Regions from separate parts of the Pseudomonas sp. CFBP 5748 genome, predicted to be linked through region 3. Evidence: predicted binding sites of a transcription regulator. Region 3 holds the regulator's gene; each other region holds the start of a gene.

The links. Region 3 encodes sigma-54, which starts transcription at its own class of promoters, with help from an activator protein. Its sites were predicted from a motif close to ANTGGCATNNANNTTGCTNT; they were not measured.
Region 1: the regulator sigma-54 is predicted to act here: its motif matches at 1,537-1,556, upstream of glnA (type I glutamate--ammonia ligase).
Region 2: the regulator sigma-54 is predicted to act here: its motif matches at 2,576-2,595, upstream of ACWNZ1_RS24145 (pilin).
Region 4: the regulator sigma-54 is predicted to act here: its motif matches at 2,249-2,268, upstream of ACWNZ1_RS01010 (flagellar basal body rod protein FlgF).

What each region holds. Positions count from the first base shown of each region.
Region 1 is NZ_JBSPTN010000007.1:175,389-179,769, forward strand. It holds gene glnA (type I glutamate--ammonia ligase) at 36-1,442, opposite strand; gene thiI (tRNA uracil 4-sulfurtransferase ThiI) at 1,771-3,225, shown strand; gene typA (translational GTPase TypA) at 3,365-4,381, shown strand, end outside.
Region 2 is NZ_JBSPTN010000013.1:38,423-42,803, forward strand. It holds gene ACWNZ1_RS24130 (DUF748 domain-containing protein) at 1-785, shown strand, start outside; gene ACWNZ1_RS24135 (DUF2845 domain-containing protein) at 796-1,092, shown strand; gene ACWNZ1_RS24140 (BON domain-containing protein) at 1,404-1,757, opposite strand; gene ACWNZ1_RS24145 (pilin) at 2,104-2,529, opposite strand; gene pilB (type IV-A pilus assembly ATPase PilB) at 2,754-4,381, shown strand, end outside.
Region 3 is NZ_JBSPTN010000008.1:36,314-40,694, reverse strand. It holds gene lptB (LPS export ABC transporter ATP-binding protein) at 1-684, shown strand, start outside; gene ACWNZ1_RS18995 (RNA polymerase factor sigma-54) at 849-2,342, shown strand; gene hpf (ribosome hibernation-promoting factor, HPF/YfiA family) at 2,419-2,727, shown strand; gene ptsN (PTS IIA-like nitrogen regulatory protein PtsN) at 2,740-3,204, shown strand; gene rapZ (RNase adapter RapZ) at 3,207-4,064, shown strand; gene ACWNZ1_RS18975 (HPr family phosphocarrier protein) at 4,080-4,355, shown strand.
Region 4 is NZ_JBSPTN010000001.1:206,266-210,646, reverse strand. It holds gene flgH (flagellar basal body L-ring protein FlgH) at 1-569, opposite strand, end outside; gene flgG (flagellar basal-body rod protein FlgG) at 622-1,407, opposite strand; gene ACWNZ1_RS01010 (flagellar basal body rod protein FlgF) at 1,457-2,194, opposite strand; gene ACWNZ1_RS01005 (sigma-54-dependent transcriptional regulator) at 2,527-4,086, opposite strand.

The DNA of each region.
Region 1 (4,381 bases), on a different contig from region 3:
CTTTATTCACGCCGTGCGTGGCGGCGCTTACTGGATCAGCAGCTGTAGTACAGCTCATATTCCAGTGGGTGTACGAAGGTGCGAACCTTGATTTCTTCTTCGCTTTTCAGTGCGATGTAAGCGTCGATGAAGTCATCGCTGAATACGCCGCCCTTGGTCAGGAACGCACGGCCCTTGTCCAGCTCTTCCAGGGCTTCTTTCAGGCTGCCGCAAACCTGTGGGATTTCCTTGGCCTCTTCAGGCGGCAGGTCATACAGGTTTTTGTCAGCGGCATCGCCAGGGTGGATCTTGTTCTGGATACCGTCCAGACCGGCCATCATCAGTGCAGCGAAGGCCAGGTATGGGTTGGCAGCCGGATCCGGGAAGCGAGCTTCGATACGGCGGGCTTTCGGGCTGTTCACGTAAGGAATACGGATCGAGGCGGAACGGTTACGAGCCGAGTAGGCCAGCATGACCGGTGCTTCGAAGCCTGGTACCAGACGCTTGTAGGAGTTGGTCGACGGGTTGGTGAAGCCGTTCAGGGCCTTACCGTGCTTGATGATGCCGCCGATGAAGTACAGAGCGGTGTCCGACAGACCGGCATAGCCTTCGCCTGCGAAGGTGTTCTTGCCGTCTTTGGAGATCGACATGTGCACGTGCATGCCCGAACCGTTGTCGCCGTACAGAGGCTTAGGCATGAAGGTCGCGGTGCGGCCGTATGCATCAGCAACGTTGTGTACGCAGTACTTCAGGGTCTGGACTTCGTCAGCCTTCTTGACCAGCGTGTTGAATTTCACGCCGATTTCGTTCTGGCCGGCAGTTGCCACTTCGTGGTGGTGAACTTCGACGGTCTGGCCCATCTCTTCCAGTGCGTTGCACATGGAGGTACGGATTTCGTGGTCGAAGTCGAACGGTGGAACCGGGAAGTAACCGCCTTTGATACCAGGGCGGTGGCCTTTGTTACCGCCTTCCACGTCCTGGTCGGACATCCACGAACCTTGTTCGGAGAAGATCTTGAACATGGAGCCGGAGATGTCGGACTTGAACTTGACCGAGTCGAAGATGAAGAACTCAGGCTCAGGGCCGAAGAAAGCGGTGTCGCCGATACCGGTGGACTTCAGGTATTCCTCGGCACGGTGGGCGATGGCGCGTGGGTCGCGGTCATAGCCTTGCATGGTCGAAGGTTCGATGATGTCGCAGACCAGGATCAGGGTCGGCTCTTCGGTGAACGGGTCCAGGACGGCAGTTGCGTCGTCCGGCATCAGGATCATGTCGGAGGCTTCGATGCCTTTCCAGCCAGAGATGGAGGAGCCGTCGAACATTTTTCCGATTTCAAAGAATTCGTCGTCCAGCGCATCACGGGCCGGCATGGTCACGTGATGTTGAGTACCTTTGGTGTCAGTGAAGCGCAGATCAATCCACTTGACGTCATGATCTTTGATGAGTTGAACCGACTTCGACATATGTCCTCCGGGTGGCTTCGGGCGGGTAGTGGAGTGCCCTTAGATATGGGTGATGCCGGCGCGAATACTCTGCCAAGGCAACCTGCCTCACAAGGGAGCAAATTGCATGCCAGTGCCCCAGCATGGGTTTTTTGCACCAAATCCACGCTTTTGACGGCGTAAATCGCAGATTGTCAGACAATAACGCACTGCAATGTGGCGTCGCCAATCGATAATGACCTGTTTTGGTGCGAACAAAACCATCTGCACATTAACTGGTTAAACCTTGAGCAATTTCCGCTATAATCCGCGCCCCCCTTTTTCGGCTGGCCGTTCGCGCGCTGTTTTCATGAAACTAATCGTAAAAGTCTTCCCCGAGATCACCATCAAGAGCCGCCCGGTACGGATGCGTTTCATCCGCCAGTTGGCCAAGAACATCCGCACCGTGCTCCGAGACCTGGACCCGGCCGTGGTGGTGAACGGCGTGTGGGACAACCTCGAGCTGGAAACCCGCGTCAGCGAACCCAGGATCCTCAAGGAAATGACCGAGCGCCTGAGCTGCATGCCGGGCATCGCGCATTTCCTGCAGGTCGATGAATATCCACTGGGGGATTTCGACGACATCCTCGCCAAGTGCATGCTCCATTATGGTGATGCCCTGGCCGGCAAGATCTTTTCGGTACGTTGCAAGCGTGCCGGCAAACACCCGTTCAGCTCGATGGACGTGGAGAAATACGTCGGCAGCCAGCTACGTCGTCAGTGCGGCGCCGCCGGTATTTCGTTGAAAGACCCGCAAATAGAAGTACGCATCGAGATTCGCGACCAGCGGCTGTTCGTGATCCACAGCCAGCACAACAGCATTGGCGGTTACCCGCTGGGTTCGCTGGAGCAGACCCTGGTGCTGATGTCCGGCGGCTTCGACTCCACGGTCGCCGCCTACCAGATCATGCGTCGCGGGTTGATGAGCCATTTCTGCTTCTTCAACCTCGGCGGGCGCGCCCATGAACTGGGCGTAATGGAAGTGGCGCACTTCATCTGGAAGAAGTACGGCAGCTCCCAACGCGTGTTATTTGTGAGTGTGCCGTTCGAAGAAGTCCTGGGCGAGATTCTCGGCAAAGTCGATAACAGTCATATGGGCGTCATTTTGAAGCGTATGATGTTGCGCGCCGCTTCACGAATTGCCGACCGCCTGCAGATCGATGCGCTGGTGACCGGTGAAGCGATCTCCCAGGTATCCAGCCAGACGCTGCCGAACCTGTCGGTGATTGACTGCGTGACCGAGAAGCTGGTCTTGCGTCCGCTGATCGCCAGCCACAAGCAGGACATCATCGACACGGCCATCGAGATCGGCACCGCCGATTTTGCCCGGCACATGCCGGAGTACTGCGGGGTCATCTCGGTCAATCCGAAGACGGCGGCCAAGCGCGGGCGGGTGGAGCATGAAGAGAAAGAATTCGACATGGCGGTGCTCGAGCGTGCGCTCGAAAACGCCAGGCTGGTGCCAATCGATCGCGTAATCGATGAGTTGGGCCAGGATATCCAAATTGAAGAAGTCGGCGAAGCGCTGGCCGGTCAGATCATCATCGACATCCGTCACCCGGACGACGCTGAAGACGACCCGCTGAATATCGCCGGCATCGAGGTACAAACGATGCCGTTCTATGCAGTGAACGCGCGTTTCAAGGAACTGGACCCTACTCGCCAGTACCTGCTGTATTGCGACAAAGGCGTGATGAGTCGCCTGCATGCCCACCATTTGCTCAGTGAGGGGCATGCCAATGTGCGCGTTTATCGACCGAGCTAAGTGCCCGGGGCTGTTTGCCTGTGGCTTGCGTCACCGGCCCCCCGACGCCGCCGACAAGCTGTAACGGCAAAGCCTGACTCTACTGTTAATCGCTGCCACGACCTGTCAGCACACCGAATCCTCTGATCGAGATACACAAGTGATCGAAAATCTACGCAACATCGCCATCATTGCTCACGTTGACCATGGTAAAACCACCCTGGTAGACAAACTCTTGCGTCAATCCGGCACCCTGGAGCGCAACGAGCTCAACGACGAGCGCGTGATGGACTCCAACGACCAGGAAAAAGAGCGCGGTATTACCATCCTGGCGAAAAACACCGCCATCAACTGGAACGGCTACCACATCAACATCGTGGACACCCCGGGCCACGCCGACTTCGGTGGTGAAGTAGAGCGCGTAATGTCGATGGTCGACTCCGTGCTGCTGCTGGTCGACGCCCAGGACGGCCCTATGCCGCAAACCCGCTTCGTGACCAAGAAGGCTTTCGAAGCCGGCCTGCGTCCGATCGTGGTCATCAACAAGGTTGACCGTCCAGGCGCGCGTCCGGACTGGGTTCTGGACCAGATCTTCGACCTGTTCGACAACCTGGGTGCTACCGAAGAACAGCTGGACTTCAAAGTCGTCTACGCCTCGGCCCTGAACGGTATTGCCGGTCTGGACCACACCGCCATGGCTGAAGACATGACCCCGCTGTACCAGTCGATCGTCGACGACGTACCGGCGCCGAAAGTCGACCGTGACGGTCCGTTCCAGATGCAAATCTCGGCACTGGACTACAACAGCTTCCTGGGTGTGATCGGTGTTGGCCGTATCGCTCGTGGTCGCATCAAGCCGAACACGCCGGTCGTGGCTATCGATGCCGACGGCAAGAAGCGTAACGGTCGTATCCTCAAGCTGATGGGTCACCACGGTCTGCACCGTATCGACGTTGAAGAAGCAGCAGCCGGCGACATCGTCTGCATCAGCGGCTTCGAGCAACTGTTCATCTCCGACACCCTGTGCGATCCGATGAACGTCGAAGCGATGAAGCCGTTGACCGTCGACGAGCCAACCGTTTCCATGACCTTCCAGGTCAACGACTCGCCATTCTGCGGTAAAGAAGGCAAGTTCGTGACCAGCCGCAACATCAAGGAGCGCCTGGACAAAGAGCTG
Region 2 (4,381 bases), on a different contig from region 3:
GCCCGGATGCCGTGAGCCTGCCCCTCAAACTGGCGGTCGCCCTGTTGAAGGATTCTGAAGGCAAGATTTCCATCGAGCTGCCGGTTTCCGGCGACCTCAACGATCCGCAATTCAGTGTCATGCCGATTGTCTGGCAAACCTTGCGCAACCTGGTGGTACGAGCAGCCCAGGCGCCGTTCAAACTCATCGGTGGGTTGGTGGCCGGCGGCGGTTCGGAAGATCTGGGCAGCGTTTCGTTCGCGGCGGGTTCGAGCGATCTGAGCAAGGAGAACGAAGGCACGCTGCTCAAACTGTCCGAGGCCCTTGGCAAACGCCCGGAGCTGCGCCTGGAGATCGAAGGCACCGCTGCCGAGAGCAGCGACGGGCCGCTGCTCGCCGCCCAGCGCCTGGAGCGCGAATACCAGTACAACTACTTCAAGATGCTGCAGCGCCGGGGCGACAAAGTACCGGCCCAGGCCTCCTTGCTGCAGGTACCCGAGGATGAAAAGCCCCCGCTGCTCGAAGGCATCTACCGCACCCGTCTCAAAACCCAGCCGCCGGCCGAATGGACGCAACTGGATAAAAAGGCGCGTATCGAGAAACTGCGCGAAGGCGTGATCAAGTTCTGGAGCGGCAGTGACGTGCTGTTGCGCCAACTGGGGCAGGAACGCGCCAGCAGCATCAAGGACTTCCTGGTGGACAAAGGGCAATTGGCCGACGACCGTGTGTACTTCATCGACGCCAGCCTCGGCCAGGCTGAGAGTGACGGACGCGTAATCACTCCCCTGCATCTGGATGCTGAATAAGATGAATAAGATGAAGCGTCGGTGGGCGTTCAGCCTGGGTCTACTGCTCGCCGCCAGCCAGGCATCGGCAGCCAATACGCTGCGCTGCGGCAGCCAGTTGATCAGCGTCGGTGACCGCGCGAGCGAAGTACTGCAAAAGTGCGGGGAGCCTGCGGCGCGGGATGACCTGGGCTATAAACGCAGCGTCAATCGCCGGGAAGAATACCCGGTGGAGGAATGGACCTACGGCCCCAACAGTGGCATGTATCAGTACCTGCGTTTCGAGCAGAATCGGCTGGTGGAGATCACCAGCAAGCGGGGGCGCTGAGTCGTCCATGACCCTGTGTGGAATGTACCCCCGCCATCGCGAGCAAGCTCGCTCCCACAGGTGATCGAGTTCTTTCAGGAGGAATGCAATCCAATGTGGGAGCGAGCTTGCTCGCGATGGCGGCAACTCCGAGCCAGAGCCTGACCCGCAAATTTAGCCATCCCGGAATAGAACAGGCCCCCGGCACGAATGCCGGGGGCCTGTAATGGCCACGTCCGTGTGGCCTTTCGCATGAACTGCAAAGCAACGGCAAACGTATGTCTTGGCCCGCTTGCCGTGCCCTCTCCCAGTCCAGGCGAGAAGTCGTAGCCTTACTCGGACTTCAGGCCATCAGCCGATACGGCTTTCACACCTTTGATCTTTTTGGCGATCGCCACGGCGGTGTCTTTTTGCGCATCAGTGACTGCGGTAGTCGAAGACAGGGACACAACACCTTTGTTGGTTTCGACTTTGATGTCGGTACCTGGAATGCCTTTTTCGGTAACCAGGTCAGCTTTGACCTTGGTGGTGATCCAGGTATCGGAAACGTCTTCTTTGGCCTCTGTCACTTCGCCAGCAGCCAGCATCATCGGCGCCTGGGTCGCTTGAGTGGTCTCGGCGAATGCGCTAGCCATGGTCAGGGTCAGTGCGGTAGCAGCGGCGGCAGTGATAGCGAACTTCTTCATACGAGTAACTCCTGTTTTTCTCAAAAACTGCCGGAGGTGAATCCCGGCAGGGTTATCAGGAGTAGTGCGAACGCTGTGCCAGTTTTGAATCATCGACTAATTCGTTATAAATCAAACAGTTAAGCGAAGCTGTTATTTTCGCAATCATGCAAAATGCATGAAGCGTTGATTCTGGACATGCAACTTGCGGTTTTTCGCATTTCGCTAAGCCGCTGAATTGTCGGACTTTTATTCAACGACACAATAAGCATTTTCTTGAACAAGTCGTGCCGCCATGAACACGCTGGGGCACGATACAAAAAACCCCGCTGTGTTAAGGCGGGGTCGATCATTTCAAGCCTTGTTACTAACCAGCAGCGGCAGCAGCACCGGTACAGCCGGCGGGCAGATACTCTTGAGCGGCATTGGAACCGCACGTCCAGGCACCCGCAGCTGTGCGAGAAAGAGTGATCGTCTTACCGGCTACGGCAGCAGGGGCGTTGGTGAGGGTACAGACGATAGTGCCTGCACCCGCTGCGGCGGTACCTGTGATCGTAATTGTGCAGTTACTGGTAGGCGAGGTTATGTTCATGTTAGCCACAGAGGGATCGGTACCTTGATTCATGGCGTCCTCATACGGCACCTTCAACGCAGAAATCTCCGCCAACCCGGCGGTGGCCTTGGCCCGCGCCTGGTACTTGGAATACTGCGGCAACGCGAACGTCGCCAGAATGCCGATGATCGCCACGACGATCAGCAGCTCGATCAGCGTAAAACCCTTCTGCTTGTTCATAGACATCTCCATAGCATGAGGTGAAATCTCATGTCCTGATACGGCCGTTGCACGGCACATGCCAACCTCCCCGGCCCCGCAGGCAGAGGGTTTCAACCGTCACAAGCCCGACGTCCTACCCAAACAACCGCACTATCTGACGTTTTTTGTCACCCCTCCCCGCTGGTTTGGCGTCGATGCTTGACTAGGCTATAAGTCATGAACTGTCAGCCGCCGGTATTCCCATGAATGACATCGCCCTCAGCGGCCTGACCAAGCAATTGGTATTGGCCGAACTGATCACCGAGCAAAATGCGCAACAGGCGTACCAACAGGCCCAGCGCAGTCGCATGCCCCTGATCAGTTATCTGGTGCAAAACAAACTGGTCCAGAGCCGCCAGGTTGCGGAAATCGCTTCGGAACATTTCGGCGTCGCCCTGCTGGACCTCAACAGCCTGGACAAAGACACCCAACCCAGCGGCCTGGTCAGCGAAAAACTGGTGCGCCAGCATCACGCCCTGCCGTTGTGGCGACGCGGCAACAAGCTGTATGTGGGCATTTCCGACCCGACCAATCACCAGGCCATCAATGACATCCAGTTCAGCACCGGCCTGACCACCGAAGCCATCCTGGTGGAGGACGACAAGCTCAGTGACGCCATCGAGAAGTTTTTCGAGTCCAGCAGCACGGGCCTGGAAGGCATGGGCGACGTCGACCTCGACGGCCTGGACATCGAGTCGATCGATGAACACAAGCAGGACTCCATCGCCGGCCAGGACACCGACGATGCGCCAGTGGTGCGCTTCGTCAACAAGATGCTGCTGGACGCGATCAAGGGCGGCTCTTCCGACCTGCACTTCGAACCCTATGAAAAAATTTACCGGGTGCGGGTGCGTACCGATGGCATGTTGCGGGAAGTGGCCCGGCCTCCGATCCAGTTGGCCACCCGTATCGCCGCACGCCTCAAGGTGATGGCCAGCCTCGATATCTCCGAACGACGAAAACCCCAGGACGGACGCCTGAAAATGCGCCTGTCGAAAAGCAAATCCATCGACTTCCGAGTCAACACCCTGCCCACCCTCTGGGGCGAAAAAGTGGTGATCCGGATACTCGACCCGTCCAGTGCGCAAATGGGTATCGATGCCCTGGGCTACGAACCGGATCAGAAAGACCTGTACATGGCCGCCCTCAAACAACCACAAGGGCTGATCCTGGTGACCGGGCCGACCGGCTCGGGCAAGACCGTGTCGCTCTACACCGGGCTGAATATCCTCAACACCGTGGACATCAACATTTCCACCGCCGAAGACCCGGTGGAGATCAACATGGAAGGCATCAACCAGGTCAATGTGAACCCGCGCCAGGGACTGGATTTTGCCCAGGCCCTGCGCTCGTTCCTGCGCCAGGACCCGGACGTGATCATGGTCGGCGAGATCCGCGACCTGGAAACCGCCGAAATCGCCATCAAGGCCGCCCAGACCGGGCACTTGGTACTCTCGACACTGCACACCAACAGCGCCGCCGAAACCCTGATCCGCCTGCAGAACATGGGCATTCCGGGCTTCAATATCGCCACGGCGGTGCACCTGATCATCGCCCAGCGGCTGGCGCGCAAGCTGTGCAACCACTGCAAGAAAGCCATCGAGATCCCCGAGGAGACCTTGCTCAAAGAAGGTTTCCCTCGGGAACGCATCGGCACATTCACGATCTATGAGCCGGTCGGTTGCGAACAGTGCAACCACGGCTACAAAGGGCGCGTGGGGGTTTACGAAGTGGTCAAGAATACGCCTGAGCTGCAACGGCTGATCATGGCCGAGGGCAACTCGCTGGAAATCGACCTGCAAATGCGCAAGGACGGTTTCAATGACCTGCG
Region 3 (4,381 bases):
AGCCGCCAAGTCGTGCGTGATGTCAGCCTGTCCATCGACAGCGGCCAGATCGTCGGCCTGCTCGGCCCTAACGGCGCGGGCAAGACCACCTGCTTCTACATGATCGTCGGCCTGGTCCAGGCCGACCAGGGCCGTGTGCTGATCGACGACCTGGACGTCAGCCACCAGCCCATGCACGGTCGGGCAAAGGCTGGCATCGGCTATCTGCCACAGGAAGCATCGATCTTCCGCAAGCTGTCGGTAGCCGACAACATCATGGCCATCCTCGAGACCCGCAAGGAACTCGACAAGGCCGGCCGTCGCCAGGAGCTGGAAAGCCTTTTACAGGAGTTCCACATCAGCCACATTCGCGACAACCTGGGCATGAGCCTGTCCGGTGGCGAACGGCGCCGCGTGGAAATCGCCCGCGCCCTGGCCACCTCGCCGAAATTCATCCTGCTCGACGAACCGTTCGCCGGCGTGGACCCGATTTCGGTGGGCGACATCAAGCAGATCATCCACCACCTCAAGGCCAAGGGGATCGGCGTGCTGATCACCGACCACAACGTGCGTGAAACGCTGGATATCTGCGAAACCGCCTACATCGTCAATGACGGCCAGTTGATCGCCGAAGGCGACTCCGCAGCCATCCTGGCCAACGACCTGGTCAAGGAAGTGTATCTGGGCCATGAGTTCCGCCTGTAAGCAAAGAGTCTGGCGAAGCGCCTGGGCGTCGTTTAATTTTATTACGGCGACGCCCTAGGCAAACACTCCAGTTTCAGGCATATAATTTGCTTAAGTTTGGCGCTTCGGCGCCCTTGTAGTGGATGGCGCATGTGCGCCGGCGAATAAGGTGTTAAGCCCCTGCCATGAAACCATCGCTAGTCTTGAGAATGGGCCAGCAGCTGACGATGACACCGCAGCTGCAACAGGCCATCCGCCTGCTCCAATTGTCGACCCTGGACCTGCAACAGGAAATCCAGGAGGCCTTGGAGTCCAATCCGATGCTCGAGCGCCAGGAAGAAGGCGACGACTTCGATAACGCCGACCCGCTGGCCGACAACGCCGAACAGAAAACCAACACCGAAATCCCGGAACCGTCCTACCAGGAAGCCGCCCCGACGGTGGATAACCTCGAGGATGGCGAATGGAACGAACGCATCCCCAACGACCTGCCCGTGGACACAGCCTGGGAAGACGTCTACCAGACCAGCGCCAGCAACCTGCCAAGCAGTGACGACGACGAGTGGGACTTCACCACCCGTACCTCTGCCGGCGAGAGCCTGCAAAGCCACCTGCTGTGGCAGCTGAACCTTGCGCCGATGTCCGACACCGATCGCCTGATCGCCGTGACCCTGATCGACTGCATCAACAACCAGGGCTACCTGGACGAGACCCTCGAAGAAATCCTCGAAGCCTTCGACCCCGAACTGGATATCGAGCTGGACGAAATCGAAGCCGTCCTGCACCGCATCCAGCAATTCGAACCGGCCGGTATCGGTGCCCGCAACCTGGGTGAATGCCTGCTGCTGCAGCTGCGCCAACTGCCCGCCAAGACGCCTTGGCTGACCGAAGCCAAGCGACTGGTCACCGACTACATCGACCTGTTGGGCGGTCGCGACTACAGCCAGCTGATGCGCCGCATGAAGCTCAAGGAAGATGAACTGCGCCAGGTCATCGAACTGGTCCAGAGCCTCAACCCGCGCCCGGGCTCGCAAATTGAGTCCACCGAACCCGAATACGTAGTCCCGGACGTGATCGTGCGCAAGCACAACGATCGCTGGCTGGTGGAGCTCAACCAGGAATCGGTGCCCAAGCTGCGGGTCAATGCCCAATACGCCGGCTTCGTCAGGCGCGCCGACACCAGCGCCGACAACACCTTCATGCGCAACCAGTTGCAGGAAGCGCGCTGGTTCATCAAGAGCCTGCAAAGCCGCAACGAAACCCTGATGAAAGTCGCCACCCAGATCGTCGAGCACCAGCGCGGCTTCCTGGAGTACGGCGACGAAGCGATGAAGCCGTTGGTCCTGCATGACATCGCCGAGGCGGTAGGCATGCACGAGTCGACGATTTCCCGGGTAACCACCCAGAAATTCATGCATACCCCCCGGGGTATCTATGAATTGAAATATTTTTTCTCCAGCCACGTCAGCACCTCCGAAGGCGGCGAATGCTCATCCACGGCCATCCGCGCGATCATCAAAAAACTGGTGGCTGCGGAAAATCAGAAAAAGCCGTTGAGTGACAGCAAGATCGCTGGTTTACTGGAGGCACAAGGCATTCAGGTGGCCCGCCGTACCGTCGCCAAATACCGCGAATCCCTCGGGATCGCACCTTCGAGCGAACGCAAGCGGTTGATGTAAAGGGCCACGCCACAGCGTTCCAGTGGCAGGCATTTCTGCCTGCCGCTTTATGCACTGGCAACGAAGGAGAAGCTGTATGCAAGTCAACATCAGTGGACACCAACTGGAAGTGACCGAACCTCTGCGCACCTACATCGGCGAAAAACTCGAACGATTGGAGAGGCATTTCGACAAGATCACCAACGTGCAAGTGACGATGAACGTCGAAAAGCTGCTGCAGAAAATCGAAGCCACGCTGCATATCCCCGGCGGAGAAGTGGTTGCCAACGCGGAGCATTCAGACATGTATGCCGCAATTGACCTGCTGACCGACAAGCTGGATCGCCAACTTAAAAAGCATAAGGAAAAGACCCAGAGCCTCCTCCAGGGCGCAACCGGTCGTTAACCCCCCCAATCCATGATCCGACTAGAATCCATCCTGACCCCCGGCCGTTCCTTGGTGAACGCGCCGGGTGGCAGTAAAAAGAAAGCCCTCGAACAAATCGCCAACCTGATCCACCGCGAAGTGCCGGATCTGGAAATGCAGGACGTCTTCGAGGCCCTGGTTGCCCGTGAAAAACTCGGTTCTACCGGTTTTGGCAACGGCATCGCCATTCCCCACTGCCGCCTCAAGGGTTGTAGTGCGCCCATCAGCGCCCTGTTGCACCTTGAAGCCCCCATAGATTTCGACGCCATCGACGGCGCCCCGGTCGACCTGCTGTTTGTACTGCTGGTCCCGGAAGCGGCGACCGATGCGCATCTTGAGCTGCTGCGCCAGATCGCCAGCATGCTGGACCGCAAGGAAGTTCGCGAAAAACTGCGCAGCGCACCGAGCAACGAAGCCTTGTATCAGGTTGTCCTGGACGAGCAGAACGGTCATTAAACATGCGCATGATCATCGTCAGTGGCCGCTCCGGCTCCGGTAAAAGCACGGCGCTCAATGTCCTTGAGGACAGCGGCTACTATTGCATCGACAACCTGCCGGCCGGCCTGCTGCCAGAGCTGGCCGAGCGTGCATTGATCCACACCGAACTGGCGCAGCCACTGGTGGCGGTGTCCATTGATGCACGCAACCTGCCGAGCCATCTGTCGCGCTTTCCTGAACTGCTCGAGGAAGTGCGCAGCCGGCATATCCAGTGCGATGTGCTGTACCTGGATGCCGATGAAGAGACGTTGCTCAAGCGTTTTTCCGAGACCCGCCGACGCCACCCGCTGAGCAACGCCAGCCGTTCCCTGGCCGAAGCCATCCAAGACGAAAGCCAACTGCTGAGCCCGATCGCCGACTTGGCGGACCTGAAGGTCAACACCACGCACCTGAACCTGTATCAGCTACGCGACACCATCAAGTTGCGCCTGCTGAACCAGCCGGAGCCAGGCACGGCGTTCCTGGTGGAGTCGTTTGGCTTCAAGCGTGGCATGCCGGTAGACGCCGACCTGGTGTTCGACGTGCGCTGCCTGCCCAACCCTTACTGGAAACCGGAATTGCGTGAGCAGTCCGGGCTTGACCAGCCAGTGGTCGACTACCTGGCCGCCCAGCCGGATGTCGAGGAAATGTTCCAGGATATCTCCACCTACCTGCTCAAATGGCTGCCCCGCTTTGCCGCGAGCAACCGTGCCTACGTCACGATCGCCATCGGCTGCACCGGTGGCCATCACCGCTCTGTCTACCTGACCGAACGCCTGGGTCAGCTCCTGCAACAGTCCCTGAAGAACGTCCAGGTTCGCCACCGCGACCTCAGCTAAAGGATTCACATCGCGATGCCTGCTCTGGAAATCGAAATCATCAACAAGCTGGGATTGCATGCCCGCGCGTCGGCCAAGTTCGTTGGGATTGCCGGCCAATTCAAGGACACCACCATCCGGGTCGGGCGCACGCCTGAGTCCACGATCGACGGTAAAAGTATCATGGCGATGATGATGCTCGCCGCCGGCAAGGGCACCAGGATCCACCTGGAAACTGAAGGGGAACAGGCGCAAGAGGCATTGGATGCGTTGGTGGCGCTGATCAACAACTATTTCGACGAAGGCGAGTAACTGGCCCAGGCTCAAGGCGGACTCAT
Region 4 (4,381 bases), on a different contig from region 3:
TCGGTGGAGATGTCATCGGCCCGGACCATGCCGGCGATGCGCACCAGTTCGTCGCCGGTATTGAGGGTCAGCCACTTCTCGCCCCGCACGGCAATGATGCCGTTGGGCAACACGTCGGCGACGGTCACGGTGATCGAACCGGTCAGGCTGTTGCTCTGGCCTGACTGACTATCGCCCTTGGTGGCCCGGTCGGCGCTGTAACCGGCGCTGAGGCTCAGGTCATTACTGCCGATCGGGTTGTTGGTGGTCAGGCTGGAGCCGAACAACGACGTCAGGCCAACGCTGGTGTCGCTGGTCTTGTCGATCTGCGAGTTGGCATTCTTGCTGGCCTGGGTCCGCTCGTTCAGGGTGATGGTGATGATGTCACCGACCCGGAACGCCTTGCGGTCGCTGTACAGGTTCTGCTCGAAACCGGCCTGGTAGATCGAACCATTGTTGGCGGCGGCCGGCAGCGGCGTGCGCGGCAACACCGGAGCGTAGTACGGGTCATTGGGCTTGGGCGTTGGCCCGACACAGCCCGCGAGCGCGGTGATCCCACTCAGTGCCAGAACAGATACAAAGCGATTCATGACCCTACCTCTTGGTGTTGCAGGCGACCCCGGGCCGCCTCTATAGACGTGATTACAGATTCTGCGTAACGAACGAGAGCATCTGGTCGGCGGTGGAGATCACCTTGGAGTTCATCTCGTAAGCGCGCTGGGTGGTGATCATGTTGACCATCTCCTCCACGGTGCTCACGTTGGACGTTTCCAGGGTGTTCTGCAGCGTGGTACCAAAACCGTTCAGGCCCGGCGTGCCAACTTGCGGCGCGCCACTGGCGGCAGTTTCCAGGAACAGGTTGTTGCCCACCGCTTGCAAGCCGGCCGGGTTGATGAAGTCGGCGGTCTGCAGGTTGCCGATCACTTGGGAGGCCGGGTTGCCCGCCACTGTGATGGACACGGTGCCGTCACGGCCCACGGTGAATGTCTGCGCATCGTTCGGGATGACGATGGCCGGCTCCAGGGCGAAACCGCTGGCGTTGACGATCTGGCCGTTGGAGTCGAGATGGAACGTACCGTCACGGGTGTAGGACGTGGTGCCGTCCGGCTGCAGGATCTGGAAGAAACCGCGACCGTCGATGGCCATGTCCAGCGGCTGCTCGGTGGTCTGCAGGCTGCCGGCGGTGAAGTTCTTCTGGGTGCCGACAATACGCACACCGGTACCCACTTGCAGGCCCGACGGCAGTTCGCTGTCCTGGGTCGACTGGGCGCCTGGCTGGCGTTTGACCTGGTACAGCAGGTCCTGGAACTCAGCGCGATCACGTTTGAAGCCCGTGGTCGAAACGTTCGCCAGGTTGTTGGAAATGGTCGTCAGGTTGGTGTCCTGGGCGGACAAACCTGTTTTGGCAACCCATAGAGCCGGAAGCATTCGATTCTCCTCGTACGCCTGTTTTTCGGCGCGACGCTGTAATTAATGGTTAGATCTGCAAGACCCGGGCCATGGCCTCGTCGCCTTCTTTGGCGGTGTTCATCATCTTGACGTGAAGCTCGAACTGCTTGGCCAAAGCCAGCACCGAAGTCATCTCATCCACGGCATTGACGTTGCTCGCTTCCTGGAACCCGGACACCAACTGCACGTTGCCATCGATGGGCGCCGGCTGGCCGTCCTTGGTCCGGATCGAACCGTCCAGGCCCTTGGTCATGTTCTTGAGGTCCGGGTTGACCAGCTTGATGCGGTCGACTTCGGCCATCACACGCGGACCTTCGCCCATGGCGCGGATGCTGATGGTGCCGTCCTGGCCGATTTCGATTTTCTGCTCCGGCGGCACGGCGATCGGACCACCGTTGCCCATCACCGGCATGCCGTTGCCGGCCCGCAGCACGCCCAGGGCGTCAACGTTGAGGCTGCCGGTGCGCACGTAGCTTTCGCCGCCATCGGGGTTCTGCACGGCCATCCAGCCCGGCCCGCTGACCGCGACGTCGAGGTCACGACCGGTTTCCACCAGCGCACCCGGGGTGAAGTCAGTGGCAGGACGCTCGGACATGGCAAATGCCCGCGCCGGAAAGCTGTCGCCAAACACCGGCATCGAGCGGGCCTGCTCCAGGTCTTTCTGAAAACCATTGGTGGAGATGTTCGCCAGGTTGTTGGCATGGGCCCGTTGCGCCAGTGCGTTCTGGCTGGCGCCGGTCATTGCCACATAAAGGTACTTGTCCACTGTCGTTCCTCTGCATGCCGGACGTTTGCCGCCCACTGCTGTACTGCTGAGCCATAAGCAATTTGCAGACCAACTTTTTTCTGGCGCCCCGCGCGCCGGCAAACAAAGGGTTGGAGGGTTGGGGAAGGGATTTTTGAAATGTGTCGAAGACGAAAAACCGGCGGTGTTGTGCCGCTTACGGCAACGCTTGACCTTGGCAACGGCCACTGTCGTCATCGCGAGCAGGCTCGCTCCCACATTGGATCTCCAGTGCTCCCATGATTTGTGAGCAATCGATCACCTTGTGCAAGCTTGCTCGCGATGAGGCCAGCAAAAACACAATCGATAAATAGCTATGACTCGGTTTTACCGACCTCATACTCGCGCAACTTATTGGCAATGGTGGTATGGGAAACCCCCAACCGCTTGCCCAATTGCCGACTGCTGGGGTGCTCGGAGTAAAGCCGCTCCAGCACAGCTTTCTCGAAACGCCCGACGATCTCATCCAACCCACCCTCGAGGGAGAAATCACCAAGGGGCTGGCGCACGCCGTAGTCCGGCAAGCGGATGTGCTCGGCCTTCACCGTGCCGCCGTCGCACAGGGAAACGGCCTGGAACAGCACGTTTTCCAACTGCCGGACGTTCCCCGGCCAATGATAGTGACTCAGACGCTCCATCGCCGCTGCGGCCAGCTTCGGCAACGGACAGCCAATCTGGCGACTGGCCTGGTCAAGAAAATGCTCCACCAACGGCGCCAGGCCATCGAGGCATTCGCGCAGCGGCGGGATGTGCAGGGAAAGGACATTCAGGCGGTGGTACAAATCCTGGCGGAATTCACCCCGGGCGCAGAGTTCGGACAAGTCGACCTGGGTCGCGCAGATCACCCTGACATCCAGGTACACCTCTTCATCGCTGCCTACGCGACGGAAGCAACCATCCTGCAGAAAGCGCAGCAATTTCACTTGCAGGCGCGGACTCATTTCCCCTACCCCATCGAGAAACAGCGTCCCTCCCGCGGTCAGCTCAAGCAAGCCGAGCTTGCCTTCGGCCCGGGCACCTTCAAAGGCTCCCGGCCCGTAGCCGAACAGCTCAGTCTCGGCCATGGACTCCGGCAAGCCGGCGCAGTTGAGCGCCATCAACGGTGATTGCCCGCGCGGGCTGGCCAGGTGACAGGCGCGGGCCAGCAATTCCTTGCCGGTGCCGGTTTCACCTTCTATCAATAACGGAGCGTCCAGTGGCGCCATGCGCCGGGCCTCACGAACCACCGCCGCCATCACTTTGGAGCTCTGGAAAATACTGTCGAAGCCACGCAGTTCCTGCTTGCGCACGTTATAGATACGCTCGCCGACCCGGTCGGCCCGGTGCAGCGTCAGTACGGCGCCGGCCATGGCCTCGCTGTCGTCGTGCTCCGATTGCAACGGGGCGATGTCGGCCAGAAACACATCGCCCTTGACCTTGACCCGCAGCCCGTTGATCCGCGACTGGTTGGCACGCACCAGTTCCGGCAAATCGAAATCTTCGGCGTACCGGGACAACGGAATCCCCGGCACCTCGTCCACCCGCACCCCGAGCAATTGTGCCGCCGCCCGGTTGGCCGCGACGATAGAGCCACCCATGTCGATAGACAGCACCGGAAACTCCAAGGCGCCGAGCAACGCATTGAGCTCCATATGCCGACGCTCGCTGGGCATCAGCCCTACGCGCTTGACGCCAAATACCCCGGCGATGCCTTCGAATTTCGGCCGCAGCGCCTGGAACTGGATGTTGATCAGGTTCGGGCAGTGCAGATAAATCGCATTGCCGTGCTCGCCACCAACTTCCCCTCGGGCGACGTTGATCCCGTACTCCACCAACAGGTTGAGAATGTCCCGCAGGATGCCGATGCGATTCTGGCAATGGACTTTGATGCGCATAAAAAGGCCCGATGTGGATGGAAATTCGCGCTGAGGGACTTGATCCCTCACCACAAGGTTTTTTCTGCGTGCCGACGCAAATAAACGTCAAGATTATGTTACAGCTGTAGGCCATTTCCCAGCCAAAAATCCCGACAGCACCGAAGTATCGCTGAATACGTAACGAAAACTTTACGAAATCACCCCCTTTTCGCGATACGCGCCCTCGCCTACCCGCTGCACACGCCCCTGCTTCGAGTTATCTCTAATGCATCGCTGGACATAACAACAAACACGCCTTCCCCCTGAGGGAAAT